Linked DNA regions of Micromonospora rhizosphaerae. The protein of the gene in region 1 interacts with the protein of each later gene in a pairwise test. Links are inferred from orthologs where the notes say so. Each region holds a gene or a part of one and is shown on either strand. Other genes may lie near its edges. The genes, in order: ung, ndk and GA0070624_RS09775.

What was found.
Region 2: the proteins of ung (region 1) and ndk interact in binary tests that used the Escherichia coli proteins (3 or more experiments, as listed by UniProt). The link is inferred for Micromonospora rhizosphaerae from one-to-one orthologs.
Region 3: the proteins of ung (region 1) and GA0070624_RS09775 interact in binary tests that used the Escherichia coli proteins (3 or more experiments, as listed by UniProt). The link is inferred for Micromonospora rhizosphaerae from one-to-one orthologs.

Annotation. Positions count from the first base shown.
Region 1 is NZ_FMHV01000002.1:23,948-33,323, forward strand. What follows is about bases 5,872-8,720. They hold ung (uracil-DNA glycosylase), read right to left. Parts: upstream 7,723-8,720; coding sequence 7,021-7,722; downstream 5,872-7,020. Other genes in these bases: tsaB (tRNA (adenosine(37)-N6)-threonylcarbamoyltransferase complex dimerization subunit type 1 TsaB), read right to left, coding at 5,872-6,392; GA0070624_RS00185 (hypothetical protein), read left to right, coding at 6,733-7,032; tsaE (tRNA (adenosine(37)-N6)-threonylcarbamoyltransferase complex ATPase subunit type 1 TsaE), read right to left, coding at 7,783-8,265; GA0070624_RS00200 (alpha/beta fold hydrolase), read right to left, coding at 8,262-8,720. Outside these bases: GA0070624_RS00150 (DUF4142 domain-containing protein), read left to right, coding at 1-216; GA0070624_RS00155 (ABC transporter ATP-binding protein), read right to left, coding at 297-2,054; GA0070624_RS00160 (ABC transporter ATP-binding protein), read right to left, coding at 2,051-3,757; GA0070624_RS00165 (hypothetical protein), read right to left, coding at 3,907-4,161; tRNA (adenosine(37)-N6)-threonylcarbamoyltransferase complex transferase subunit TsaD, read right to left, coding at 4,197-5,243; rimI (ribosomal protein S18-alanine N-acetyltransferase), read right to left, coding at 5,236-5,718; more of tsaB, read right to left, coding at 5,715-5,871; more of GA0070624_RS00200, read right to left, coding at 8,721-9,359; alr (alanine racemase), read right to left, coding at 9,356-9,376. UniProt on the Escherichia coli protein: Excises uracil residues from the DNA which can arise as a result of misincorporation of dUMP residues by DNA polymerase or due to deamination of cytosine.
Region 2 is NZ_FMHV01000002.1:6,655,705-6,665,156, reverse strand. The notes cover bases 312-3,236. They hold ndk (nucleoside-diphosphate kinase), read left to right. Parts: upstream 312-1,523; coding sequence 1,524-1,949; downstream 1,950-3,236. Other genes in these bases: GA0070624_RS31320 (carboxymuconolactone decarboxylase family protein), read right to left, coding at 2,883-3,236; sigJ (RNA polymerase sigma factor SigJ), read right to left, coding at 2,005-2,934; GA0070624_RS31335 (glyoxalase/bleomycin resistance/dioxygenase family protein), read right to left, coding at 312-1,381. Outside these bases: GA0070624_RS31340 (DUF4233 domain-containing protein), read left to right, coding at 1-82; more of GA0070624_RS31335, read right to left, coding at 143-311; more of GA0070624_RS31320, read right to left, coding at 3,237-3,323; GA0070624_RS31315 (ABC transporter permease), read right to left, coding at 3,572-4,357; GA0070624_RS31310 (ABC transporter permease), read right to left, coding at 4,368-5,138; GA0070624_RS31305 (ABC transporter ATP-binding protein), read right to left, coding at 5,135-6,145; GA0070624_RS31300 (ArsR family transcriptional regulator), read right to left, coding at 6,206-7,228; ileS (isoleucine--tRNA ligase), read left to right, coding at 7,515-9,452. UniProt on the Escherichia coli protein: Major role in the synthesis of nucleoside triphosphates other than ATP. The ATP gamma phosphate is transferred to the NDP beta phosphate via a ping-pong mechanism, using a phosphorylated active-site intermediate.
Region 3 is NZ_FMHV01000002.1:2,013,617-2,023,023, reverse strand. Bases 2,902-5,781 are described here. They hold GA0070624_RS09775 (HsdM family class I SAM-dependent methyltransferase), read left to right. Parts: upstream 2,902-3,564; coding sequence 3,565-4,998; downstream 4,999-5,781. Other genes in these bases: GA0070624_RS09770 (restriction endonuclease subunit S), read left to right, coding at 4,995-5,781; GA0070624_RS09780 (winged helix-turn-helix domain-containing protein), read left to right, coding at 3,155-3,382. Also shown: GA0070624_RS09810 (phosphodiester glycosidase family protein), read right to left, coding at 1-920; GA0070624_RS09805 (MarR family winged helix-turn-helix transcriptional regulator), read left to right, coding at 1,065-1,523; GA0070624_RS09800 (GIY-YIG nuclease family protein), read right to left, coding at 1,568-1,954; GA0070624_RS09795 (hypothetical protein), read right to left, coding at 1,973-2,236; GA0070624_RS09790 (DivIVA domain-containing protein), read right to left, coding at 2,224-2,490; GA0070624_RS09785 (hypothetical protein), read right to left, coding at 2,487-2,741; more of GA0070624_RS09770, read left to right, coding at 5,782-6,518; GA0070624_RS09765 (AAA family ATPase), read left to right, coding at 6,515-8,086; GA0070624_RS33875 (HNH endonuclease family protein), read left to right, coding at 8,098-8,892. UniProt on the Escherichia coli protein: The subtype gamma methyltransferase (M) subunit of a type I restriction enzyme. The M and S subunits together form a methyltransferase (MTase) that methylates A-2 on the top and A-3 on the bottom strand of the sequence 5'-AACN(6)GTGC-3'.

The DNA.
Region 1 (9,376 bases):
ATGGCGATGCTGGAGAGCACCGGGCTGGTCCGCTGGCAGCAGCTGCCGCCGGCCGCCCTGCCCCCGGCGCAGAGCGACTCGCTCGTCGCGGCGGCCGCCGCCAACGTCGGCGGCGGCGGCGGCGTGGAGGTCAGCACCACGGTCGTCTGGCTGGTCTTCCTCGCCGCCCTCGGCACCGGCGGCATCGCCACTTACCGCATCCTCCGCCGCACCTGACTCGCATCGCGGCGGGACGGCTGGTTAGGAGGGGCCCCCTGCTATACACGAGGCGTTAACAGGGGGCCCCTCCTTGCACCTCAGCCGTGCCAGGAGCGCCAGAGGGCCGCGTACGAGCCGCCGGCGGCGACCAACTCGTCGTGCGAGCCCAGCTCGGCGATCCGGCCGTCCTCGACCACCGCCACCCGGTCCGCGTCGTGGGCGGAGAAGAGCCGGTGCGCGATGGCGATCACCGTCCGCCCCGCCAGCACGGCGGCGAGGGACCGCTCCAGCTCCCGGGCCGCCCGCGGATCGATCAGCGAGGTGGCCTCGTCGAGCACCAGGGTGTGCGGGTCGGCGAGCACCAGCCGGGCCAGGGCAAGCTGCTGCGCCTGCGCCGGGGAGAGCGGGTGCCCGCCCGAGCCGACCACCGTGTCCAGCCCGTCCGGCAGCGCCTCCGCCCAGCCCAGCGCGTCGACGGCGGCCAGCGCGGCCCGGATGTCCGCCTCGGCGGCGCCCGGTCGGACCATCGCCACGTTCTCGGCCAGGGTGCCGATGAAGACGTGGTGCTCCTGGGTGACCAGCGCGACGTGCGTACGCAGCTCGTCCAGGGGCAGCTCGGTGAGGGATCGGCCGGCCACCGTGACCGAACCGGACCGGGGCTCGTGGACCCCGGCGAGCAGCCGGCCCAAAGTGGACTTTCCGGCGCCGGAGGGGCCGACCATGGCCAGCTTCTCGCCCGGACGGGGCACCAGGGTCACGCCGTGCAGCACGTCGTGTCCCGCGCGGTAGGCGTACCGGACGTCGCGGGCGGCGAGCCGCCGGTCCCCGTCCGCCGTGCCGGCCGCGGCGGTGCCGGGCGCGGACGCCGGCGAGACCGGGCCCTCGCCGGCCACGCCGAGCAGGCGGGCCATCGAGGCGCCGCCGACCTGCAGCTCGTCCAGCCAGGTGAGGAGCCGGTCGATCGGGTCCACCAACTGCTGCACGTAGAGGGTGGCCGCGGTGACCTGCCCGAGGGTGACCCAGCCCTTGAGGTGGAACCAGCCGCCGATCACCAGCGTGGCCGCCACCGGCACCACGTACCCGATCTCGGCCACCGGGAAGAAGACCGTCCGCAGGCGCAGCGTGTAGCGCTCGGCGGCGTACGACCGACGGATGTCGGCTTCGGTGCGGGCCCGGCGGCGGGCCTGCTGCCGCAGCGCCTCGGTGGTCCGCGACCCCTCGGCCGCCTCGCTGATCCCGTCGGTGATGTCGGAGTAGGCGGCGTTCTCCCGCAGGTATCCCTCCGGCGCCCGGCGCAGGTACCAGCGGGCGCCGGCCCAGAGCACCGGCACCGCGAGCAGGCAGGGCAGCGCGAGCAGCGGACCGGTCAGCAGCAGCGCGCCGAGGATGAGCACCACAGTGACGACCGCGATCAGCGTCTCCGGCACCGCGAAGCGGACCGTCCGGGACAGCGCGGAGACGTCCCGCGAGGTCCGGGTGAGCAGGTCCCCCGTGCCGGCCCGTTCCACGGTGGACAGCGGCAGGGCGAGCACCCGCTCGACGAAGTCCTCGCGTAGCTCGGCCAGGACCCGTTCGCCGAGCCGGGCCGAGGCCAGGTGGGCGAAACGGACCAGCACCGACCGCACCACCACGAACCCGGCGATGGCCAGCGCGATCCGGTCCACGGTGACGGTCGAGGTGCCGCGCGAGATCTCCTCCACCAGGTCGCCCAGCAGCCGGGGCGCCACCAGGCCGGTGGCGGCGGCGAGCGCGTGCAGGCCGAGCGCCGCGGCCAGGGGGCGCGGGTGCCGCCGGACGAGCGCACGCGCGTACCGGCGGACCTGGTCGACGTCGGCAACGGGCAGGGCCGTGCTCATCGGTCCTCCTCCCGGCTCACCGTGGCCGCGTACCGCGGCTCGGCGGCGAGCAGCTCGTCGTGCGGCCCCTCGGCCACCACCTTGCCGTCCTCCACGAAGACCACCTGGTCGGCCCGGCTCAGCACCAGCGGGCTGGTGGTGCAGACCAGGGTGGTCCGGCCGCGCCGGGCCGCGCCGAGCCGGTCGGCGATCCGCGCCTCGGTGTGCGCGTCCACCGCGCTGGTCGGCTCGACCAGCACCAGCGTCTCCGGGTCGGCGACCAGCGCCCGGGCCAGCCGCAGTCGCTGCCGCTGGCCACCGGAAAACTCCCGGCCGCGCTCGGCCACCCGGCTGTCCAGCCCGTCGGGCAGGGCGTCCACAATGTCGATCGCGCTCGCCGCGACCAGCGCCGCCTCGACCGTGGCGCGGTCGGCCGCGTCGTGCGGGTCCAGCTCCATTCGGAGCGGACCGGTGAAGAGCTGCGCGTCGTTGTCGGCCACCAGGATCCGCTCGCGCACCGTCGCCAGCGCCACGTCCCGCAGCGGTACGCCGTGCAGCGTCACGTCCGCGTCGACGTACCGGCCGAGCCGGTCGGCGATCGCGGCCGCCTCCTCCGGCGCGGTCGCGGCCAGCGCGGTGAACCGGCCCGGACTCAGCACCAGCCCCGACTCGACGTCGACCAGCTCGCCGGGCCCGGCGGGCAGCGGCACCGGGCGGGCCGGGTCGACCAGCCCCGGGGTGAGCTGGAGCAGCCGGACCACCCGCCGGGCGGCGACGTGCCCGCGGGTCAGCTTGTCGGCCGCCTCGGTGAGGTTGCGTAGTGGGTTGACCAGGAAGGCCGTGTAGCCGTAGAAGGCGACGAGCTGCCCCGCGCTGATCTCGCCGCGCAGCGCGAACCGGGCGCCGAGCCAGGTGACCAGCACCAGGAACGCACCGGGGAGCAGCACCTGCGCCGCCTCCAGCAGCGACTCCACCCTGGCCACCCGTACGCCGTCGGTGCGCAGCGCCTGGGACTGCGCCCGGTAGCGCGCGGAGAGGACCGGCTCGCCGCCCACCCCGCGGACCACCCGCAGCCCGGAGACGATGTCGCCGGCCCGGGCGGTCAAGCGGCCCTCCTGGTCGCGGTACGCCTGCTGCTGCCGGTGCAGCGGCCGGATCAGCAGCGCGACCACGCTCATCAGCAGCGGCACGCCGAGCACCACGACCAGCCCGAGCGGCACCGAGGCATCCAGCAGGATCACCGCCACGGTGACGATGGCGACGATCGCCCCGGCGCCCCGCGCGGTGATGTCGATGGCGCTGCCGATGTGTTCGATGTCGGCCGTGCCGATGCTGACCACCTCGCCGGCGGCGACCCGGCGGGGCAGGGCGGCGCCGAGCCGGTTTGCGGCGTCGACGGTCACCTGCACGGTCCGGTACGCGGCGGCGAGCCAGTTGTGCACCGCGCACCGGTGCCGGAGCATCCCGGCCACCGCCTGGAGCACGCCCAGCCCCAGCAGCGCCAGCCCCCAGCCCATCAGGGCGTCCGGGTCGCGGTGAGCGAGTCCGGCGTCGACGGCTCGGCCCACGGCGGCCGGCATCAACGCCTGGGCGACCGTCCAGACGATGCCGAGCACGATGCCGGCGCTGAAGATCAGCGGGTGCCGGCCGGCCAGCCACACCAGGTAGCGGGTGGCGGACCGGTCGTCGGGGGTGCCGGGATCGCCGGCCGGTGAGAAGCGCATGGCATGCCGACGCTAGGTGGACGCCATGCCGCCGCGCCAACGAATTCCCGCCGGTCAGCGGCCGGTGCGACGTATGTCGCAGAGCACGGGCACCGCGCGCTGCACGCTCCAGGTCTGACCCGCACCGGTCGACCGCCGGCGCCGCCCGGTCAGCGGTCGACCTGGGTGAAGTCCCAGGAGTGTGGCGGCCGGGCGACCAGCATCGCCGGCGGCTCGGGCAGGTCCCGGGGGGTGCTCCGCCACTTCGAGATCACCACCAGCCGGTGGTCGGTGGAGGAGAAGACCTCGCTGGACAGGTGCCGCGGGTCGTGCTCGAACTCGGGCAGGACGGTGTCGCAGACCCAGGTGATCAGGTCGGCGAAGCCGTACGGCTCGGCGCGCGCCTCCCACATTCGTACGATCACGTCACCCATCCCCCACCTCCGTTGCCGGCGGAACGTTACACGCTGACCATGGTCAGCGGCATGGCGGAGTCGGCGGGCAGGTCGAGGCGGCTCGGTGCGACGCCCGAGGCCACCAGGTGCGAGCCGAGCGCGGCCACCATCGCCCCGTTGTCCGTGCAGAGCCTCGGCCGGGGCGCCCGGACCTGGATGTGGTGCTTCGCCGCGCGGTGCTCGGCCATCGCCCGCAGCCGGGAGTTGGCCGCCACTCCCCCGCCGATCACCAGCGTGTCGATCCCGTTGGTCCGGCAGGCGTCCAGCGCCTTGGTGACCAGCACGTCGCAGACCGCCTCCTGAAAGGAGGCGGCGACGTCGGCCACCGGCACCGGCTCGCCGGCCCGCTGCCGGGCCTCCACCCAGCGGGCCACCGCGGTCTTCAGGCCGGAGAAGGAGAAGTCGTACCGGTGGGTGGCGAGATCCTTGGCCGCGGTGAGCCCGCGCGGGAAGGCGATGGCCGCGGGGTCGCCGGCGCGGGCCTCCCGGTCGATGTACGGGCCGCCGGGGAACGGCAGGCCGAGCAGCCGGGCGACCTTGTCGAACGCCTCGCCGGCCGCGTCGTCGATGGTCGCGCCGAGCGGGGTTACCCCGCGGGCCAGATCGTCGACGAGCAGCAGCGAAGAGTGCCCGCCGGAGACCAGCAGGGCGACCGCCGGCTCGGGCAGCGGCCCGTGTTCGAGGGTGTCGACGGCGACGTGCGCGGCGAGATGGTTCACCCCGTACACCGGCTTCTCGGCGGCGAGCGCGTAGCCCTTCGCCGCCGCCACCCCGACCAGCAGCGCGCCGGCCAGGCCCGGCCCGGAGGTCACCGCGATCGCGTCGATGTCGGCGAGGCTCACCCCCGCCTCGGCGAGCGCCCGGTCCATGGTCGGCACGATGGCCTCCAGGTGGGCCCGGCTGGCCACCTCCGGCACGACACCGCCGAACCGGGCGTGCTCCTCGACGCTGGAGGCGAGCGCGTCGGCGAGCAGGCTGTGTCCGCGCACGATGCCCACGCCGGTCTCGTCGCACGAGGTCTCGATCCCGAGGATCAGTGGTTCATCAGCCATGGCGACCTGTCTCGTCTTCCGTCGGCTCCGCCACGCGCTGCATGACCAGCGCGTCGGTGTTGCTCGGTTGGTAGTAGCCGCGCCGCACCCCGATCGGCTCGAAGCCGTACAACGCGTAGAGCTTCTGCGCCGGGGCGTTGTCCGCCGCGACCTCCAGCAGCGTGCTGCGGACGCCGCGCCGGGCGGCCTCGGCGAGCAGTGCCTCCAGCAGGGCGCGGCCCACGCCCCGGCGCTGGGCGTCCCGGCGGACCGCGATGTTCTGCACCCATGCCTCGTCCGGCGGCGCCACGGCGAGTCCCGCGTAGCCCAGCAGGTCGCCGCTGTCGTCCGTGGCGATCAGGTAGTAGTGCCCGTTGGCCAGTTCGTTCCAGAACATCGCCGGCGACCACTGCTCGACGCCGAAGAGGTCCGCCTCGATCGGCAGCACCTCGTCGATGTGCCACCAGCGGAACCGGCTCAGCCGTACCGGGCTCACGGCAGGACCGGCTTGCGCCCGGCCGCCGCCACGGCGTCCGGCCGGCGCAGGTAGAGCGGGGTGAGCCGGTCGCCGGGGGCGCCGGCCCGGATCCGCTCCGCGGCCAGCGCGGCCAGCGCCGTCGCGTCCGGGTAGCGCGGCTCGGCCCGCAACGGCAGGCCGAGGATGTCGGCGTACCGGTGGGCGCCGTCACCCACGGCGACGGTGACCGCCAGGCCGCGGGCCCGTTCGGCGGCGACGGCGGGAACGTCCACGTTCGGCCCGGCGATCCGCTCGCCGGCGCCGTCGTAGACCGCCCAGTAGATCTCCTTGCGGCGGGCGTCGCTGGCGGCGAGTACGGGCTCGCCGGCCGCCACCGGGTGGCCGAGGCCGTCCAGCGAGCACACTCCGTACGTGGGGATGCCGAGCACCTGACCCATGGTGGCGGCGGTGACCAGACCGACCCGCAGCCCGGTGAACGGGCCGGGGCCGAGCCCGGCGACGATCGCGGCCAGGTCGCGGGGGCGCGCGTCGGCGTCGGCCAACACCGCGTCGACCTGCGGGGCGAGCAGTTCACCGTGCGCCCGGGCGTCGACGGTGCACCGCTGCGCGCGGGCCGCGACGCCGTCCGCCGAGACCTCGACCAGCGCCGCGGTCACCGCGGGCGTCGAGGAGTCCACCACGAGTACGAGCACGGTATGCCAGCCTAGTCGGCTCCCCGCTCATGCCCGGTCACACCCCGTCCCAGGCCGGCGCGAGGCGCCTGCGCGAGGCGCTGGATGGTCGCTCTCCCGTCTCCTCCCCGTTGGGCAGCATGCCCGGGCAGAGGCCGATACAGGCGTGAGGCTCGCGCCCTACCATCACCTCGTGAGCGATATGACTCTGAGGCATGAATATGACGGAGAGGCATATCGCTCTCTGCGGCGAGTCATGATCCGGTGGTGACCGAGAGTCGTCTCGCCACGCCTCTTCGCCGCGCTCGACCTGCAGCTCGCCGTCGCCATCGAGCCGCTGGACAGTCACCTCGACGCCAGGATGGCCGAGCTGGCCGCCCGGCCGTTGGCCGACCTGATCGACGACCTGGGGCTGGATCGGGTGATCGAGCGCCTCGGCGATCTGCCCCACCTGCTGACCGAAAGCACCGCCGCGCTACTTCAGGGCGCGCCCCTCCCGGTCGACGGGGTGGAGATCGCGCTGCGCTGGCGCGACTCGGGCCGCTTCACCGCCTGGCTCGAGGCGGCGTACGGGCAACGCTGGAACGCCCGATGGGAGGAGTTCGGCGGCCTGCCGCCGCGGCTGGCCGGCGGCGCGGGCCGGGCGGGGTCAGCCGGCTGAGCGCTCCCAGTCGACGGTGGGCAGGCCGGCGTCGGCGAGGGCCTTGTTCGCCGCGCTGAACGGGCGGCTGCCGAGGTAGCCGCGCGGGTTCATCGGGCTCGGGTGGCCGGCCTCCAGCACCACGTGCTGCGGGTTGGTGATCAGGGCCGCCTTCTTGCGGGCGTACCCGCCCCAGAGCAGGAAGACCACCCGCTGGTCCAGCGCGTCCAGGGCCCGGATGGTGGCGTCGGTGAACTCCTCCCAACCCTGATTCGCGTGCGAGCCGGGGGTGGCCTGCCGGACGGTGAGCACCGCATTGAGCAGCAGCACGCCCTGCGCCGCCCAGCCGCTCAGGTTGCCGCTGCGCGGCTTCGGCAGGCCCAGGTCCTCGCCCAGTTCCTTGAAGACGTTGCGCAGCGACGGCGGCACGGTCACCCCGTCCCGGACGCTGAAGCTGAGCCCATGCGCCTGCCCGGCCTTGTGGTACGGGTCCTGCCCGAGGATCAGCACTCGGCACCCCCGGAGCCCGCACAGCCGGTAGGCCGAGAAGAGGTCCTCGACCGGCGGGAAGACGGTATGGGTCGCGTACTCCCAGGCGACGAACTCGGCCAGCGCCGCCGTGCGGGCCGGGTCCAGGTGCGGCGTCAGCACCGCCCGCCAGTCGTCGGGGAGCAGCGCCAGCAGGTCCAGCGTGGGGGCGTCGTCGGGCATCGGCAACCTTTCGCCTGTCGGGTCGGTCCGGGGCACTGTAGGCAGCGGGTACGACAGCCGTCAGTCAAGGGTGGCCAGGCGCTGCGGCCAGTCGCCACCGACGGGCTCCAACGTCACCACCCGGGTGTCGTCTTCCCGCCGGTCGATGCGGACCCGCAGGTGGGCGTCGGTCAGCTGCTCGACCATCCCCTCGCCCCACTCGACCACGGTCACCGACTCGTCCACGGAGGCGTCCAGGTCGAGGTCGTCGATCTCGGCACGTGGGTCGGCGGCGTCCCCCAGCCGGTACGCGTCGGCGTGCACCAGCGCCACCCGGCCGCCGCGCGTCGGGTCGGGACGGTGCACCCGGGCGATCACGAAGGTCGGCGAGGTGATGTCGCCGCGCACCCCGAGGCCGGCGCCGATGCCCTGGGTCAGCGCGGTCTTGCCGGCGCCCAGCGGGCCGGTGAGCAGCAGCAGGTCACCCGCGTGCAGCACGCCGGCGAGCCGCCGGCCGAACTCGTGGGTGTCCTCGACCGTCCGCAACGTGACGACGACCGTCACAGCCGCTCCAGAAAGCCTGCGAGGGCGGCGTTGACCTCGTCGGCGTGCTCCAGCATCACCACGTGCCCGCTGTCGTGGATCTTGACAAACTCGGCGTGCGGCAACCGCCGGACGATCTCTTCGGAGTGGGTCACCGGCGTGATCATGTCCTTGTCCCCCACGATCACCAGCACCGGCGTGCCGGCCAACGCGGCGAGCGCCGGGAACCGGGAGTGGGTGGCCAACGTCCGCAGATAGCGGGTCACCGTGTCGGCGGAGGTCCGCGAGTTCATCGCCTCCACGTACGAGACCAGCGCCGGGCTGGGTTTCGGGGTGCCGAAGCCGTACCTGCGGGTCAGCAGCCAGGCGACGTTGGTGGTGGACTTGCGGGCCTTGTCGATCACCGTGCCGCCGTACCGGGTGGCGTTGCTCATCATGAAGAGCACCGGCCCGCCGACCCGGCCGAGCAGGGCCGGCGCCACCAGCTTGGTCTCGGCGAGCAGCCCGCCCGAGGTGGCCATCAGCACCGTGCCGACCACCCGGTCGCCGAACAGCTCCGGATAGAGCTCGGCCAGGGCCATGATCGTCATTCCGCCCATCGAGTGGCCGACCAGCACCAGCGGGCCCTCGGGCGCGGTCCGGTCGATCACCCGGCGCAGGGTCCGGCCCAGCGCGACGAGGTCGTAGTCGCCGGTCTCCAGCCGGCCGGAGCGGCCGTGCCCCGGCTGGTCGTAGGCCACGATCCGGTAGTCGCCCCGCTCGGCGAGCATCTTGCGCTGGAAGTGGAAGGTCCCCATGTCCAGGCAGAAGCCGTGCACCAGGATCACGGTCGGATGGCCGGAGACCGGCCGGGTCGGCTCCACCACCTCGACGTGGATGTCCGTGCCGTCCGGCAGCTCCAGCCGGAACGACTCGTCGTACCGCTGCTGGTCGAAGACCTCCTCGGTGTACGGGTCGGTGGGGTCGGCCTTGAGCCGGCGGACCAGGACGCGCTCGCTCACCACGCCGGCGGCGAGCCCGGCGGCGGCGACGCCGACGGCGGCGCCCACCACGCCGGCGACCTTGCCCGCCGCGCTCCGGGGCCGGGGGATGCGGAACCGGGGCGACGGGGTCACGGCCGCTCGCCGTCGTA
Region 2 (9,452 bases), 6.6 Mb from region 1 along the record:
CTGGTCGCTGCTGGTGTTGGGCGTCATGTTCGCCCTGGTCTGGGCGTACGCCCTGCACGTCCGCCGGGTCATCCTCGGCTGAGCCCGCTGCGGCGGTCAGGAAGGGTCCCCTGCTAACGCCAGGCGTTGTGAAGGGGCCCCGTCAGGCGTCGGCGAGGGTGCGCCACTGGGTGAGGGCGATGCCGTGGCCGTCCGGGTCCCGGAACGCCGCCGCCCACACCTCCAGCTTGGCGCCCCGGTTGACCACGCGCGGGGCGTACGTGAAGCGGACGCCCGAGCCGCGCAGCCGCTCGTACGCGGCCTGGATGTCGTCGACCTCGAGGTTGACGTGCACCAGCCGGCGGCTCATCGGGGCCGCCTCGGTGACCTCGCGCAGGACCAGCCGGGTGGACCCCGAGGCGAGGACGGCGTTGCCGCGGCCGCGGTCGACCTCGTCGAAGCCCAGGGTCCGGTAGAACTCCAGCGACCTGGCCAGGTCCGTGACGAGCAGGGTGATGCCGACGCCGCTGATCGGGGTGGGCGCCGCGGTGGCGTCGCCGCCCGCGTACCCGAAGATAGCCTCGTCCAGCTCCTCCGCGGTCGGGGGCGTCGCCGGCGCGCGGTCGTCCAGCGGCACGTCGATCGGGTCGACCGGCACCGTCGGGTCGAACCGCTCCTCCGCCGGTGGGCGCGGGGATGGGGTGGCCCGGCGGGGCAACGGGGGGGCCTCTGACTGCTCGACGAAGGTGCCCTCGAGCACCTTCGGGCCGCCGGGTTGCTGGCGCACCACCACCGGCTCGCGCTCCTCGGTCAGCCCGGTCACGTCGTCGAAGGGCGGCTCCGGCGCGGGCGGGAAGTCGTCCTCCGGGGCGCGATCCGCCCACGGCGGCGGCTCCTGCGTGATCAGCACCTCGTCCACCGGGTCGGGGCCCGCGTACTCGGGTGGCAGGTCGGCGGTCGCGGCGTCGGTCTCGGCGTGGGTGGGCACCTCCTCCCACAGGACACGGACGTGGCGCTGGTCGTCCAGGGCGACCCGGATCGGCAGCCGCTGACCCAGCGACGGCCACTTGGCGACCGGCACCCGGGGCTCGATGATCTTCTTGGACCGGGGCGGCAGCCCGGGCGCGTCGATCACCAGCTGCAGCTCGCAGCGGCCGAAGGCGTACTGCGTGGGCGGCTCGGAGGCGCTGTGCACGTGCCCCACGCCGAACACCCAGGTGCGCCCGCCGGCGCGCACAGTGGCCAGCGCGATCGCCAGCACCAGCAGCGCGACGCCGAGCGCCACGATCGCCCAGCTCGTCATCCCCAGCCCGAACAGGACCACAAAGGTGGCCACGGTGCCCAGCACGGCGGCGATCAGTTTGCGTACCGGCGCGATGGGTCGGCTCCCGCCATTCGGCACAGTGGACCTCCCGGGGTTGAGAACCAGGCTAGGCGGGATCGGCGACCGGGGGAAAGAGCAGCCGCCGAGCCGGTGCCGAGACCGGGTCGGTACGCTGACCGTACCCAGCCCGACCGGCTTCCGCGCACAGGAGGAACCCAGCGTGTCCAGCAGCAGCCCGGATGAGCGCACGCTCGTACTGATCAAGCCCGACGCGGTCCGCCGCGGCCTGGTGGGCGAGATCATCTCCCGCTTCGAGCGGAAGGGTCTGCTGATCGACGCGATGGAGACCCGGACGATGGACGGCGACTTCGCCGACCAGCACTACGCCGAGCACGTCGACAAGCCGTTCTACCCGCCGCTGAAGGCGTTCATGACCGGCGGCCCGCTGGTCGCCCTGGTGCTCTCCGGCGACCAGGTGATCGAGGTGGTCCGCGGCATGCTCGGCAGCACCGACGGTCGCAAGGCCGCGGCGGGCACCATCCGGGGCGATCTCTCCCTGTCCAACCGGGAGAACCTGGTGCACGCCTCCGACTCCGTCGACAGCGCCAAGCGCGAGCTCGCCCTCTGGTTCCCCCACCTGGGCTGAAGACGCTTCGCGACGGCCCCGTCCCCGGCCCGGGGGGCGGGGCCGTTCCGTGCCGTCAGCCGCTCAGCGCCGACAGCTTCGCCGGGTTGCCGACCAGGTAGAGGTTGGTGATCCGGCCGTGCGCGGCGGCGACCGTCAGCGTGTAGCGGACCCCGCTCGGCCAGCGGAGCAGCAGCGCCGGCCCGCCGTTGAGTTCGAGGGAGGCCCACTCGACGGTGGGCCGCCGGCCGTAGATCCCGGCGAAGAAGCGGGCGATCCGGTCCGCGCCGTGGACCGGGTTAAGCGCCGCGCTGACCGCTCCGCCGCCGTCGGTCCAGGCGGTCGCGTCCGCCGCCACCAGCTTCGTCAGCCCGTCCAGGTCGCCGTCGCGGGCGGCGGCGAGGAAGGCGTCCAGCAGCCGCCGCTGCTCGGCTGGGCCCGCGGTGAAGCGGCGGCGGTCGTCGATGATCCGGGCCGCCGCGCGGTGGTGCAGCTGCCGGCAGTCCGCCACCGAGCGGTCCAGGATTTCGGCAATCTCCGCGTACGGCAGGGCGAAGGCGGTGTGCAGGACGTAGACCGCGCGCTCCGGCGGGGTGAGCCGTTCCAGCAGGTGCAGCAGCGCCGCGGAGAGGGAGTCCCGCAGCTCGACGCTGTCCAGCGGGCCGAACGGCGACGGCGCTGTCGGCACCGGTTCGGGCAGCCACGGCCCGACGTACGTCTCCCGGGCGGCCTGACGGGCCCGCAGCCGGTCCAGTGCCAGCCGGGTCACCACCCGGGACAGGTACCGGCGGGGCTCGGCCACGGACTCCCGGTCGGCACCGAGCCAGCGCAGGTACGCCTCCTGGAGCACGTCCTCGGCGTCGTGCAGGCTGCCCAGCAGCCGGTACGCCAGCCCGAGCAGCATCGGCCGGTGCGCCTGGAGCGCACCGGCCGCCTGCGCCGCCGCGCTGGTGGTCACTCCTCGGTCGGCGGCTGGGTCCGGCTGGTCACCGCGATCCGGTTCCACACGTTGATTGTGGCGATCGCGACCACCAGGTCCGCCAACTCCTTCTCCGACCACACCTTGGCGGCGGCGTCCCAGACCTCGTCCGGCACGCCGTGCTCGCCGAGCCGGGTGACCGCGTCGGTCAGCGCCAGCGCGGTCCGCTCCCGCTCGTCGAAGAAGGGCGCCTCCCGCCACGCGGCCACCGCGAAGAGCCGCCGGCTGGACTCACCCGCGGCGAGCGCGTCCCGGCTGTGCATGTCCACGCAGAACGCGCACCCGTTGAGCATCGACGCCCGCAGCTTCACCAGCTCCAGCACCGTGTGGTCCAGGTTCGCCCGGATGTACTTCTCCAGCCCGAGCACCGCCTGGTACGCCTCCGGCACCACTGTCGCCATGTCGATCCGACTCATTCCGGCCTCCCTCGGTCGCGGTTCCTACGCGAGCACGACGGGTTCACCCCCCGCCGACGTGACAGCGCCCGGCTGTGACGGTCGTCATGCGGCCGGCGCGGGCCCCGCCCCACCCCACCCCGCGCACCCAGTTGATCATGAAGTTATTGCGACGACACGCCGGTAAGGGCGGTAACAACTTCATGATCATCAAGGGTGGGGCGGGGCGAGTGGGGCGGGGCGAGTGGGGCGGGGCGGGTGGGCGGGGGTCAGAGGGTGTCGAGGGAGGCGCGGCGGCGGGACTCGGCCTCGAAGACCTTGAGCAGCACCGCCGCCAGCACGGCGTACCCGAGTCCGACGGCGACCTCGGCGGCGAGCGCCGGTGCGGCGGCCGTGAAGCCCTCGCCGGCCACCAGGCTGCGGGCGGCCCGGGCGGCGTGGGTGATCGGCAGCGCCTCGCCGGCCGTCCGCATCCAGCCGGGCAGTCCGGCGGCGGGGACGTTGACCCCGGTGAGCAGGAGCAGCAGCGCCACCGAGACGTTGGAGACCACCCAGACGTCCCGGAAGCGCAGCCCCAGCGCGCCTAGGGTCAGGCCGAAGAACCCGCAGGCGAGCGAGCCCACCGCCAGGGTCAGCAGCAGGCCGGGCAGGGCGCCGGGCGGTATCCGCAGGCCGAGCAGGAGCGAGCCGACGGTCAGCGTGCTCACCGCGATCAGCAGGCCGTTGCCGGCGTACGGGAGGACCCGGCCGAGGAAGACCGCGGTGCGGCTGCGCGGGGAGAGCAGCACGTGCCCGAGGGTGCCGAAGCGCCGCTCGTTGGCGACCGCCATGGTGCCGCCGAAGACGCAGGAGAGCGAGGCGGCGAGCACCGCGTTGCCGACGATGTAGAACCGGTCGTCGGCGACCCCGAGCTGCCGCCCCAGGTAGGCGAAGAAGAGCAGTTGGAAGATCGGGCCGACCAGCAGCGAGCCGATGAACATCGCCGGGGTGGTCCAGTTGAACAGGGCCCGGTAGGCGATCACGCCGCCGGTGCCGATCAGGCGCAACATTGCCATCGTCGTCCCCTCAGGCCAGCGCGAGGGTCGCCGCGGCGCGGGCCCGTCGCTCGACGTACGTCATCATCAGGGCGCCGGCGACCAGGCAGCCGAGGCTGATCGCCAGGCAGATGCCCAGCGACGGCCAGACCGGGCCGCCGCTGGCCGCCTCGTGCACCGCCCGGGCGCCCCAGGTGGTGGGCAGCACGGCGGCGATCGGGCCGGTCCAGCCAGGCAGCACGGCGAGCGGCACCAGCATCCCGGAGACCAGCCAGATCGGGTACTCCAGCGTGTTGGCCAGCGCGTTGGCGTTGCGCATCAGCACGAATGTGGCGGCGAGCAGCAGGCCGAACATGCCCAGGCCGAGGATGCAGCCGGGGACCGCGACCAGGAAGAGCAGCGGGTGCGCGAAGGTCAACGGGATGCCGTAGAGCAGCCAGCCCCAGAGCAGGGTGGCGAGCATGGCGTAGGTGCCGGTGACCGCGGTGGCCAGGGTGATCGGGAAGATCACCAGCGCGGGCGGGCGCGGCGCCAGCATGATCATCTCCAGGGTGCCCTGCCAGCGTTGGTTCTGGACGGCGCCGCCGGAGCCGAAGAGCACCGACGACCAGACGCCCATCAGTCCGGCGCCGACCGCGGCCTCCAGCAACCGGCCCGGCTCGCCGCCGGCCCGGAACAGGTAGACCGCCAGGGTGGCCTGCACCACCGGCACGATCAGCGCGGTGGCGATCTCGAACGGGGAGCGGGTGAGCTGCTTGGTGTGCAGCAGCGCCCCCACCCCGATCATGCGGAGCAGATTCACGCGGCCACCGCCTCGGCCGGGCGGGGCGGGGCGCCGACCCGGTTGACGATCGCCACGTACGCGTCCTCCAGGGTGGGTTGGCGGGCGCTGACCCGGCCCAGCCGGACGCCGTCCAGCTCGCGCAGCACGTCGGCCTGCACGTCCACGCCCGCGTCGGAGTGCACGGTCAGCACCTGCGCCGCGCCGGTGACCGACACGCTCGCCTCGCGTACCCCGGGCAGGACGTGGATCGCGGCGAGCTGGGCGTCGCTCACCCCGTACGCCTCCACCTCGAGGACCTGCCGGCCGTCGGCGTGGTGCCGCAGCTCCGCCGGGGTGCCGAGGGCCTGGATCTCACCGTTCGCGATGACCGCGATCCGGCCGCAGAGCTCGTCCGCCTCGGCCATGTAGTGCGTGGTCAGCAGCACGGTGGTGCCGGTGGCGGCCAGATCCGCGACCGTCTGCCGCAGCTCGCGGGCGGCCACCGGGTCCACCCCGATGGAAGGCTCGTCGAGGAAGAGCACCCGCGGCCGGTGCAGCAGGCCCCGGGCGATGTGCAGCCGCTGCCGCATGCCCCGGGAGTAAGCCTCCACCCGCTCGTGCTCCCGGCCGTCGAGCCGGACCAGCTCCAGCAGTTCGGCGATGCGCCGCTTCTGCTCCCGCCCCGGCACCCCGTACAGCTCGGCGAAGTAGCGCAGGTTGTCCAGGGCGGAGAGCCGGTCGTACAGGCCCCGGTCACCGCCGAAGACGTACCCGATCCGCCGGCGTACCTCCCGGGTCTCGGCGACCACGTCGTGGCCGCACACCCGGGCGGTGCCGGCGGTCGGGATGAGCAGCGTGTTCAGCAGCTTGATGGTGGTGGTCTTGCCGGCGCCGTTCGGTCCGAGCAGGCCGAACAGCTCCCCGTTGCCGACCGTCAGGTCGACGCCGCGGACCGCCTCCACCTCCCGGCGCTGGGGTCGTAACCATCCCGTTCGGCTGCGGTAGGTGCGGCGCAGCCCCGCCGCCTCGATCGCGTACTCGCTCATGGCCGCGAATCTAGGGACGCCGGGCCGGGCGGGGAAACGAATTCGGCGCTCGCCGAATCCTCAGGCGGAGGCGGCCGCCGGGTCGGCGCCGATCAGGGTGACCAGGGCCAGGCCGGCCGGTTCCAGGCCGTACAGCACCCGCCGACCGACCCGGCGGCGGTGCACCACGCCGGCGGCGAGCAGCGCGGCCAAGTGCTCCGAGACCGTGCTCGGGGCGAGGCCGAGGATGGCGGCGAGCCCGGCGGTGGTGGCCGGTCGGGCCAGTGCGCGCAGCACCTGGGCCCGGCCGCGCCCGACGAGGACCGCCAGCCGGTCCGTCCCCGTCCTCTCGGTCGCGGCGTCGGCGGCCGGCCGGTCGGCCAGCAGGACGGCGCCCCGGGCCTGGTAGGAGACCGCAATCACCTCGGGATGGTCGGTGGAGTGGGTCAGCGCGCCCCGCGAGAAGATCAGCGGGATCAGCAGCAACCGCTGGTCGACCGCGGCGAAGCGCCACTCGCTGGGCTTGACCAGGGTCAGCACCGGCTTGTCCCAGCGCACCCGCTCGTGCAGGTCGGCCAGGAGCGCGTCCGGCCCGTGCGCGGCGAGTGCCCGGGCGCGGTGCAGCACCTCCTCGTCCAGCGCCGCCCGCATCGCCGGCCACCAGGGCGCGATCGCCGCGTCCCAGTACGCCTGGATGCCGTCGGCCAGCCGATCCAGCGCGGCCTGCCGGTCGGTGACGAACGGGCGCAGCCAGTCCGGCAGGTCGTCGGGGCGGTGGTAGCGGGGGATCTGCTCGGCGATCACCTCGGCCGGCGTCGCCCGTAGCGCCGCCAGCTCCTCCTCGATCGTGGGGCTCGCGGTCGGCGGCACCGGGCCGAGGAAGTCCGGATACCAGGGGCCCGTCTGCGCGTAGAGCTTCGCCGGGGCCGCCTCGGGCAGCTCGGTGAGCACCCTACGGGCGTGCCGGGCCCACCCGGTGTACGGCCAGGGCGCCTCGTCCGGGTACCGGTCGAGCAGGTAGAGGCTGCACTTGGCCTCCCAGAGCGGGCTGGTGGCGATCCGGGTACGGGCCAGCGTCGGCTCGTCCAACTCGATCCGGATCACGGACCGAGATTACTCGGCGGCGATCTCCGTACCCGATCGAGTACGCTTGTCGCACAGGCGACGACCCGGCCATCACCGGCGAGCCTCCGGAAGAACAGCCGGGTGACCGGCCCAGTAGAACCGGACGGGACGGCCCGTCACAGCCGGCCAACGAGCGGGCGGTCGCACCATGACCGCCAAGCGGGGTGGTACCGCGGGCCTGCCCCGGGACGCCGGACGGCGTACCGGAGAGGGCTCGTCCTCGCAGACCACAGATGAGTGAGCTGCGCGAGGAGAGCGACCCCCGATGGCCTATCCGTTGCACGACCCGACCGCCGCCGGCGTCCCGGCGAGCCCGGACCTGCCCGCGGTGGAGCGCCGGGTCCTGGAGCACTGGGCGGCCGACAAGACCTTCGAGGCGTCGGTCGAGGCCCGACCCGCCGGGGAGAACGGCAAGAACGAGTTCGTCTTCTACGACGGGCCGCCGTTCGCCAACGGCCTGCCGCACTACGGCCACCTCTTCACCGGGTACGTCAAGGACGCGGTGCCGCGCTACCAGACCATGCGCGGTCGCCGGGTGGAGCGGCGCTTCGGCTGGGACTGCCACGGCCTGCCCGCCGAGGTGGTGGCCGAGAAGCAGCTCGGCATCACCAGCAAGGCGGAGATCCTCGACCTCGGCGTGGCCCGGTTCAACGAGGCCTGCCGCACCTCGGTGCTGGAGTTCACCCAGGACTGGGAGCGGTACGTCACCCGGCAGGCCCGCTGGGTCGACTTCGCCAACGACTACAAGACCCTCGACCTGGACTACATGGAAAGCGTCATGTGGGCCTTCAAGACCCTGCACGACAAGGGTCTGGTCTACGAGGGCTTCCGGGTGCTCGCGTACTGCTGGCGCTGCGAGACGCCACTGTCGAACACCGAGACCCGGATGGACGACGTCTACAAGGACCGGCACGACCCGACCCTGTCGCTGTGGTTCGAGCTGACCCCGGACGAGGCCGCCCCGGAGCTGCTGCGCGGGCCGGTCCGGCTCGGCGTCTGGACCACCACGCCGTGGACCCTGCCGTCGAACCTGGCGCTCGCCGTCGGCCCGGACATCGAGTACGCGGTCCTGGAGCGCGACGGCCAGCGCTACCTGGTCGGCGTGGCGCGGCTGGCCGCGTACGCCAAGGAGCTGGAGGGGTACCAGCAGGTCGGCACGGTGTACGGCCGCGACCTGGTCGGGCGCCGGTACACGCCGCTCTTCGACTTCCTGGTCGAGCAGGCCGGCCCGAACGCCTACCAGGTGCTCGGCGCGGACTTCGTCACCACCGAGGACGGCACCGGGATCGTGCACCTGGCCCCGGCCTTCGGTGAGGACGACCAGAACGCCTGCAACGCGGCGGGCATCCCGACCATCGTCACGGTGGACGACCACACCCGGTTCACCGCGCTGGTCCCGCCGTACCAGGGCGAGCAGGTCTTCGACGTCAACAAGCTGGTGATCCGGGAGCTCAAGGAGCGGGGGGTGGTGCTGCGGCAGGACACCTACACCCACTCGTACCCGCACTGCTGGCGCTGCGACACCCCGCTGGTGTACAAGGCGGTCTCCTCCTGGTTCGTGGCGGTGACCCGGTTCAAGGACCGGATGCTCGAGCTGAACCAGCAGATCAACTGGACCCCGGGGCACATCAAGGACGGCTCGTTCGGCAAGTGGCTGGCCAACGCCCGCGACTGGTCGATCAGCCGGAACCGGTTCTGGGGCTCGCCGATCCCGGTGTGGAAGTCCGACGACCCGAACTACCCCCGGGTCGACGTGTACGGCTCGCTGGAGGAGCTGGAGCGGGACTTCGGCGTACGGGTGAGCGACCTGCACCGGCCGGTGGTGGACGAGCTGGTCCGCCCCAACCCGGACGACCCGACCGGGAAGTCGATGATGCGCCGGGTGCCGGAGGTGCTGGACTGCTGGTTCGAGTCCGGCTCGATGCCGTTCGCCCAGGTGCACTACCCGTTCGAGAACCGTGACTGGTTCGAGCACCACTACCCGGGCGACTTCATCGTCGAGTACATCGGACAGACCCGCGGCTGGTTCTACACCATGCACGTGCTGGCCACCGCGCTGTTCGACCGGCCGGCGTTCCGCAACTGCCTGAGCCACGGCATCCTGCTCGGCTCGGACGGGCGGAAGATGTCCAAGAGCCTGCGCAACTACCCGGACGTGTATCACGTCTTCGACTCGTACGGGTCGGACGCGATGCGTTGGATG
Region 3 (9,407 bases), 2.0 Mb from region 1 along the record:
GTCAACGGGTAGCGGCCGTTCACCCCGAACAGCCCGGGCCGCACGGGAAGTTCCTCACCCTGCTGGTCGGTCAGGGTCGAGGTCCGGTCCACGCACCCCTGCCCGGCCACGTCCAGCAGGGCAACGGTGTCCCGCCCGGTCGCCTGCAGCGAGGTCTCGCCGGCGGCAAGGGCGGTGCCCCGGGTGGTCGAGGTGCGCACCACGCAGCCGAGCCGGTCGAGCACGACCTCCACGCCGGCACCGGACGGGGTGGACGAGGCGAACTCGGGGGTGAACTCGACGACGTCGCCGGGGAGGGTGCACTGCGTCTGGTCGGCGAGGGCGGCGCAGCCGGCGGGGACGACCGGCGGGTGGTTGAGGAACTCCAGCGGCAGGGTGGCCTCGGTCTGCCGGTTGCGCACACTTCCCGACCAGGTGAGCTTCCCGGTCAGGGCGCGGTTGCTGTTGGCGTCGACGACGAAGTTGACCTCGGCCGGATCGGTGGTGGGCTCGCTGAGCAGCTTCCCGCCGAACAGCCCCAGCCCGACCGGGTCGCCGGGGTAGAGCTGGCTGGCGGTGAAGGTGAAGAAGGAGGCGTTGACCCCGGCCAGGGCGCCGGAGGCGCGGACGAGGTCCGTGGTCTTCTCGACCTGGCTCAGGTTCGGGCCGTACGTCGCCTTGAGGTGCCCGCGGGCCTGGCTCGGGTCGATGGTGAGCACGTTGACCACCCACGGGCCCCGCGTGGTGGTGTTGATCTGGTCGGCCGGCGCCGGCTCGCTGCCCCGCTCGATCCGGGTCAGGGTGACACCGTCGGCCAGGGCACGGCTGGTGCGTACCTCCGTCAGGTCGCCGTCGTCGAGCGGAAGGGTGTCGCCGGCAGCCTCGGCGCGGGCCCCCGGAACGACCCCGAGAGCCACCGCGGCCAACGCGGCCGCCGCGATCGCCCCGGTACGGCGGAAGCGGGACAGGCCAGGAGTAGAAACAATCATGCCCGTGACCCTGGCGGCGCCACGGAACCACCTACCCGACTCCACTTGACACCGAGTCGAATTGTGATGGAAGGGCTTACCCGGAAGGAGGCGGTGGTGAGCGGCACGGATAAGCCGATCGGCTACTGGCTCAAGCACCTGCACAACCTGATCGAGGAGCAGTTCGACGCGACGCTGGGCGACCTCGGCCTCGACCGACGGCAGTGGCAGATCCTGAACGTGCTCTCCGGCGGGACGCGCAGCCGCAGCGAGATCGAGCAAGCGCTCGCACCGTTCTGGCCGGATGGCGTACCCCAACTCGACGCCGCCCTCGACGGGCCTGACGGCCTGGTCGCGCGGGGATGGGTCGGGTACGACGCCGACGCGCTCACCCTGACCGAGCACGGTCGCGCCGCACACGGCACGGCGGCCGAGCGCGTCGGCGGGACGCGGCGGCTGCTGCTGCGCGGGCTCACCCCGGAGCAGTACGCCGAGACCGTCCGGATCCTCTCGGTCATGGCCGGCAACCTCGAGGCGGCGTTGGCAGGCCGCTCGGCGGGCGGCAAGCAGGACTGACGGGCCCGCGGCCCGTACCGCGGCCAGCAGAAGTCGCCGCAGTTTCAGTAGCGCGGCTTCGGCACCTGCCGGTTGAGGCGGGGCTTGAGGGCCAGGACCAGGGCTTCCTTCGTACCCTCCGGGTTGTCGGTCTCCTGCCAGCGGACCTCGCACCGGCTCAGCCAGTCGGCGATGTCCTCGGCGGATGCCTCGTGGCCGGGCTTGTCGAGGAGCTGGCCGACCTGCTCGTGCAGTACGGATGAGTCCCGGTTGCCGGTCAGGTGCTGCCGGAGGCGGCCGCGCAGACCTCGCCTCGTGTAGCCGACGTAGATGACGGTGCCGCGTTCCAGGACCACGTGCACGCCGGGCGAGCTGGGAGCGCCGGCGGCGGCTTCCATCGTGTACGGCTGGGGAGGCGTGAAGGCGGCCAGAAGATCTTCGGCGTCGAGCATCCCCGGACGGTACCGGCGTCAGCCCTCCCCCGTGGTCCCACACGATCCGGAGTGCCCGTCGCGTAGTCGGCAGCGACGGCCGCCGTCGAGCCGAGCGTCGCACCAGACCCGGTGGCGGAGGTGCTGCCTGTCCTCCTCGCTGAGGGTGGTCTCGCCGAAGTCGAGGGCTGGGATGTGGCCGAGGGATTCGCGCAGTGCAAAGGCCAGCTCGGCGGCAGCGTCCAGGCCGGTCAGGGTGGTGGGCAGGTGGATGATCCAGCGGGGCACGGTCACTGCCGCCACCGATTGTTGAGTGACCAGTCGGGGTCGGTGTAGCGGCAGCCGGTGTGGCGGGACTGCCACTGGCGCAGCGCCTGGCGGATGCGTTCGGCCTCGGTGTTCGCGGTGGTCAGCTCGCGGTGTAGGCGCTCGAGTTCGTCGGCGAGCTGGTTGAGGTAGGCGTGGACCTGGTCGGGGTCGAGGCCGCGCCAGCGGGTGTCGAAGCCGGCGGCCCGGACCTGGTGCGGTTGCAGGCGTTCCCCGGTCACGTAGATCACGGCTGCCTCGCTGTCTCTTCGGCGATCAGGGTCTCGATCTCGCGCTCGGTCAGGCCACGGCGGATCAGGACGCGGCGGCCCCAGCGGTGCAGGCGGCAGGGGTGTGGGGCGCGGTCATTGCGGCAGCGGGGGCCATCGGGCCATTGCTCGGCGGCGTGCACGGTGATGGCCTTGACGGCGAAGGTGACGTCTTCGGCGGTGATGTAGGGCGGTAGGGGTAGTTCGCCAAGAATGTCGTCGATCGAGTCCATGATCCTCCCTGGTCGGATGGTTGCGGCGCCGAGGCGGGCGGGGACGGCCGATACGACCGCGCGTCCGTACCGGCCGGAGCCCAGCACCCACCCCGGGCCTGCTTCTGCATTCCGCGGCCGCTGCCAGCGGCGGAAGGATGTGCGAGGCGTTGCTGTTGGCGCCACGGTCCTCGTGCACCGAGGGGAACATCAGGCTCAGCGAGGCCGGGACAGCTTTGACGACATGGGCCCTCTGTCACAGCCGCTGCCCCGACCCCGCTGGGCAATCACCCCAGACGCGGGAAACCAGGCTGCCGAGCGAGGAAACCCGCGTCGACGACGTTAGGTGACGTACTTACCTAAGTCAACATGCGTCTTGTAGTTGGCGACCTCCTCGTGCTCAAATCGAGGTGCCGAGCGAGGAGTGCCATCACATGCCCAACCGACCCGCGGACTATCTACGCGTCGTCAACGCCATCACAGAGCAGATCGAGAGCGGCGACCTGGCGCCAGGCGACAAGCTGCCCACGTACGCCCAGCTGGCCGAGCAGTACAAGGTAAGTGTTTCGACCGCACAGGCTGCACTTCGGATCCTTCGCGACCGTGGCCTCGTAGAAGGCCAACAGGGTAAGGGGACCTTCGTCGCTGAGCGTCAGACATAGCTGCCCGGCCGACCAGGGAGCGCGGTGCCGCCGCCCACTGGTGGACCCAGCGCCCCACCAAGAACCACCGAGCCAGGACGGGCAGATCGTACTCCCAACGGCCGACGCCTGAGGCTACGTACAGTCTCAGCCTTTGCGTAGGCTCTGGGAGCAACTGCCAGGTGAAGGATAGGACGTCGACCTTGCGAGCCGAGACTAGAGACAGCGTCAACAAGGTGTGGGCACTATGTAACGCGCTGAAGGACGACGGCGTCACTTTCCACCAGTATCTTGTAGAGCTGTCGTACCTCCTGTTCCTGAAGCTTGCCGCCGAGTTGAAGGTCGAGCACAAGCTTCCACAAGGGTGCAGGTGGACCGCCCTCACAGAGTGCCCCGAGAACATCCTCCTGGAACGGTATGGAGGATTGCTTCGCTCGCTTGCGACATCAGACTCCGAGGTTGTCAGCAGGATCTTTTCGCAGAGTCGCACCTCCATAAAGAAGGCCAAGACTCTCAGAGTCCTCGTTCAAAGCATCGACCGTTTCGCTTGGTACGAGATCTCTCGTGAAGGACTAGGAGATCTCTACGAAGGTCTGCTCGAAAAGAATGCGAACGAAAAGCGATCGGGTGCCGGGCAGTATTTCACGCCGAGACTACTGATCGACAGCATAGTCCGAGTAATGAAACCCTCACTGGGGGACGTAATTCAAGACCCAGCCGCAGGTACGGCAGGCTTTCTCGTCTCAGCCGGCAACTATATTCGAGCGAACAGCGATACATGGTCCGACGTCGCGGAAAAAGAGCTTTCGGCCATCTTCCACGGAGTCGAACATGTTGACGACACGTACTCACTTGCCCTGATGAACCTGTTCTTGCATGGTCTCGTGAACGATGATGCTGTCGGGCTAGTATACGGCGACACGCTGTCGAGCGCAGGTAAGGACCTTCCGCCGGCAACTCTGATCTTGAGCAACCCTCCTTTCGGGACCAAGCGGGGAGGCGGTCTTCCGGATCGCGACGATCTTCCCTTCCCGACAAGCAATAAACAACTCTGCTTTGTTCAGCACATTATCTCAGCGCTTGCACCTGGTGGACGGGCAGCGATCGTGGTACCTGACAACGTCTTATACGAAGAGACGGTGGGTCTCAACGTTCGCCGGTACATGATGGATTCGTGTGACCTTCACACCATGCTCCGCCTGCCACCAGGGCTCTTCTATGCAGCTTCCGTGAAGACGCATGTGCTTTTCATCACCAAGAACGATGGAGACAGCTTTCAAGGCACCAAGGAACTGTGGTTGTATGACCTCAGAGGGAAGGGTCACGGGCGCAGCAAATCCGAAAGCCTCACCGAGGAGACGCTGCGAGCGTTCGAGCATGCCTATGGGCACGACCCGAACGTTGGCCGTGAAGCCCGACGAACAAGACGTGAGTCCCTCAGCGACTCATATCAGGTGTTCTCGCGTGCGGAGATCAGGGAGCGCGGGGACAACCTGGCACTTTCTATAGAGGTTGAGCCTACCGCTGAGTCGCAGGAGGATCCCGAGGAGGCTCTACTACTCCTCGAGAAGAGCCTAGAAAGAAGCATGTCTGCGCTTAGAGAGCTCAGCGATATGGTCCGAAGGGGACCAGCGTGAGCGATCTGCCTTCGCCGCACCCCGTCAAACTCGGTGAATGCGTGTACGTCGCGACCCGGTCGAAGGCGGAACCGTCGGAGATCGCTGGCGAGGCATGGTTGCTGGAGCTTGAGGACATCGAGCGGGACACCGGCCGACTCTTGCAGCGCGTGACTAAAGCCGAACGGGCACCTAGAAGCGAGAAGACGCGGTTCTTGGCGGGCGACATCCTTTATGGCAAGCTTCGCCCATACCTAAACAAGGTCATCCAGGCGACGGATGACGGCTACTGCTCTACCGAGATTGTTCCGCTTCGAGCCCCTCAGGCCCTTGAAAGTCGGTACCTCTACTACTGGATGCAACACCCGGATTTCCGCGACTACGCAAATGTTGTTAGTCAAGGAACCAATATGCCGAGGGTTAGTACTGCGAAGCTTCGCGACGCCCCCTTCCTATTCGCCTCGGCCTCACGGCAGCACTCCATCGCCGACTACCTCGATGACGTCTTTCTCCGCATCGAAACTATTCGTGACGCTGTGGCACAGGTTCCGAGCGCTCTAGATTTGGTTTGGGCTCACCTCGCTGAGCGGACCCTAGTTGAACTCGCTGAGCGAGAACCACCGGTACGGCTAGAAGATGTCGTTGTGAGGGCAAACTACGGGACTAGCAAGAAGTCTTCCCGCGAGGGCGAAGTTCCAGTCCTGAGAATGGGCAACTTGCAGGACGGCGAGATCGACTGGTCCGATTTGGCTTACAGCTCCGACCATGCGGAAATCGACAAGTACAGCCTTAATGAGGGCGACTTGCTTTTCAATCGCACAAACAGCCCTGAGCTCGTCGGAAAAACGGCCGTATACCGAGGGGGTCGCCGCGCGATCTTCGCCGGGTACTTGATTCGTCTCCAACTCGCGGAAAACGTGCTTCCCGAGTATGTTTCCGTTGTGCTCAATTCGCCCCTGGGGCGCGCCTATTGCCGCAACGCTAAAGTGGACGGCCTAAGTCAGTCGAACATCAACCTGAGAAGCTTACTCAATTTTCGCTTTACTCTGCCCAGCGTTGCTACGCAGGAGGCCGTCGTGAACGGACTGATGGCGGCCAAGAAGCACGTCAGGCGCCTCCAGCAGGCTGGGATGGACATTCTCGAGGGCCTTCCCAGCGTGCGCGATATCGCTTTACGACGAGCCTTTGCTGGGTTGCCGTCATCGCGGAGCGCGTTCGATGAGGCGGATTCATTGCTACTCGAGGGGATCGAGGAGGAGGTGCGTTCGATGGCTCAGCGAGATGTGGTCGGTGCTCGGGAACGCCGTAACCGGTCGAAGGTTGAACATCGACGGCTGCTAAGTCGCGGAGAAATCGCCGGGGACCATCTGAGCCAACTGATTCAGAACGACGATGGCCTGAGACCGATAGAGCTATGGGAGGAGTCGAGGCTCAGCATTGATGACTTCTACGATCAGCTTCGTGACGAAGTCATTGCCGGCCTTATCGTGGAGCGTCGCACGGATGGCGATGACTCGGAGCGAAGGTTGGTGCGACGGTGAAAATCCTCAGCTTGAGCCTGCCTAGCTACCGGAACCTACGAGACTTTATAATCAACTTCGACGAGGAGCAATCGACGACCGCGCTTATTGGCGGAAATGGCACGGGCAAGTCGCACCTTATTGAAGCGATTGTGGAAATCTTCCGAGATCTGGAGACTGCAGAGGCGTCAGCCTTTCCTTACACGATTCTGTATACGTGTCGAGGGCAAACCATAGAGGTTTCAAACGACCCATCTAAGGTGTCACGACCTCTAACAATCAACGTCAACGGCGAGCGAATTGCTCAGAAGCGGTTCCGCGAGCAGGCGGCGCAACTCCTCCCCAGCTACGTATTTGCCTATTATTCAGGGTGGAGCGACCGGCTGGAGAGACAGTTCGACGAACCCACCCGTCGTCATTACGAAGCAGTGATGGATAGCGGGGGGGCTGGCCTGCCGCTCAGACGTATGTTCTTCTGTCGAAAGGAATATAGTCAGCTAGTCCTGCTCGCCTTCTTCCTGGCTCCGCCGGACATCGCTCGTGTGGTCCTCGAGAAGTACCTAGCGATTGCAGACTTCGATTCCGCGCTATTTGTCCTTAAGCGTCCTTGGTGGTTTAGTGGCAAACCTAATCGCGCCCAACTCGAGGATGGTGATCCCAGATTCTGGTATGCGCGCGGTGCGTTTCGGCCCTTCCTGGCAAAATTGTGGGATGAATCATTAGCCCCCATTCGGGTCGAGGATCGTGTTGCAAGAGACATTCGGAAGCAGCCGGAGCAGTCGGAGCACCAGTATCTATTCCTGCGAGATTTGAACAGCCTTGCCCGGCTCCATCGTTCGGGGGACGAAGTTAAAGAACTATTCGGCCACCTAGAGAGCCTGTTTCTATGCGATCTAATCGATGAAGTGCGGGTCGTAATTCGGCGAACTGATGGTCATCGAGTTAAGTTTGTCCAGATGAGCGAAGGTGAGCAGCAGTTCCTCACCGTCCTAGGGTTGATGTTGTTCACGAGGAACGACGAATCGCTGTATCTTCTCGATGAGCCGGACACGCATCTAAATCCAATCTGGACATACGAGTACCTAAGCCTATTACAGGATACCATCCGCCAAGACAAGGGGCAGCTGCTTGTCGCGACTCATAATCCTCTTATGATCGGTGGCCTAGTCCGTGAGCAGGTGCGTCGCTTTAACCGCGAAGGCACGAGCCATGTCGCGACCGAGCCGGAATACGATCCTGTCAGCATGAGCATCGAGGGAGTTCTCCGCTCGGAGATGTACGGCCTTCGGTCAACCTTGAGCAAGCAGGTACTCGCACTTCTTGACGAGCAATATGCGCTTCTGGGAGAGGACCTTTCCGTTCAAGGAAGGGCGCGCCTCAGTGAAGTGTCCCGTGAGCTAAACGAGCTTGGCATTGCGCACACCTATCCAAACCCCTACTTCAACAGCTTCGCGGCTGCATTGGCACGTCGAAGGCAATCGGATGCAGTGAGGTTGACGGAGGAGGAAATGAGCGAACAAGCCGCCCTGTCGGACCAAATTCTTCGTGAGCTTGAACTGGAGGAGACCGGGGATGAGGAGTCGGCTTGAGATATATTAGAATGTCCGCTCCCCCCTACCCGGAGTGGCTTAAGAAGGCGGCGGAGATTCTAGCTGAACTGGACGAGGCGTCGAGCTCCGATGAGCGGCATAAGATCATCGACGACAACGCCGCGTTCTGGGGGCAGCTAAAGCCTTGGTTACTCGAGCTATCCCATAAGAAGTGCTGGTTTTCAGAGGCCAAGGATTGCTTCAGCCACTGGGACGTTGAGCACTTCAGGCCGAAGAAGTCCGCTCGTGGACTTAATGGCGAAACGGACGAAGGATACTGGTGGCTGGCCTTCGACTGGCGTAACCTTCGGATCTGTGGTACGGCGGGAAACCGGAAGAAGGGCACGTTCTTTCCTATCCGCGAACTGACCCAGCGCGCAACGCGCGATAGTGATCTACGCGCCGAGCAGTTCGACCTCCTCGATCCAGCAGATGAAGAAGATCCGGCCCTTCTGTTCTTCAACGTTTTTGGTGATGCCATTGTTGCTCCGCACGTCACAGACTCATGGGAGCGGCATCGGGTGGAATATTCGATAGAGCGTTACAATCTCAATTCGTTTGAGGCGCTTCGCACGAAGCGGCAACAGCGATGGTCCGAGTGTTGGGGCTATATCTGCGATTACCAGAACGAACTAACGGCCTTCCAACGAGACCCGAGCAAGGTGATTGCCCGCGACCGTGCTAAGCGCTTGGCCGGAACGATCCGAGCAATGCTCGGGGAGGACCAGGAGTTGTCGGCTGTTGCACGCGCGTGCCTTATCAGCGCCAATGACCCTCGTCTGGTTGGCTTCTTGCAGACCAGATGAAGCGGCGCCTGACCTCGGGAGCTCATGGCGACCCCTCAGTGGCGGGTGCTGCAGAGGCGTGCCCGCGCTGACCATTGGGGGCGCGGGGACGACCACGGTAGTGGAAGGGCCGCGGCAGAGGACCACTGGCAACGGCCCTTGTGCTCTGCTCGTCCCAGCCGTGCAGCACGAAAGCACGACGTGGCCGACGAAAGGCACCCGAAGCCTCGACAATGACTGACTCAGGAGGCCGCCGACGCCCTCCAGGACGCGCTGTCAAGTTGACGGCTGATCTTGGTTGTTGAGGTGGTCAGTCGTTGGCCGCGGTGAGCCGGCCCCCGAAGGCGATCTGGAACGCGTTCAACGGTGCCTTCCAGCGCATGGTCCAGCGGCGGCCGGCGCCGGTCGGGTCGAGGCTCAGCAGCGCCATGTACACGCACTTGAGTGCGGCGGCCTCGTTCGGGAAGTGCCCGCGGCGCGGACGGCCTTGCGGATGCGGGCGTTGACGCTCTCGATCGCGTTCGTAGAGCAGATGA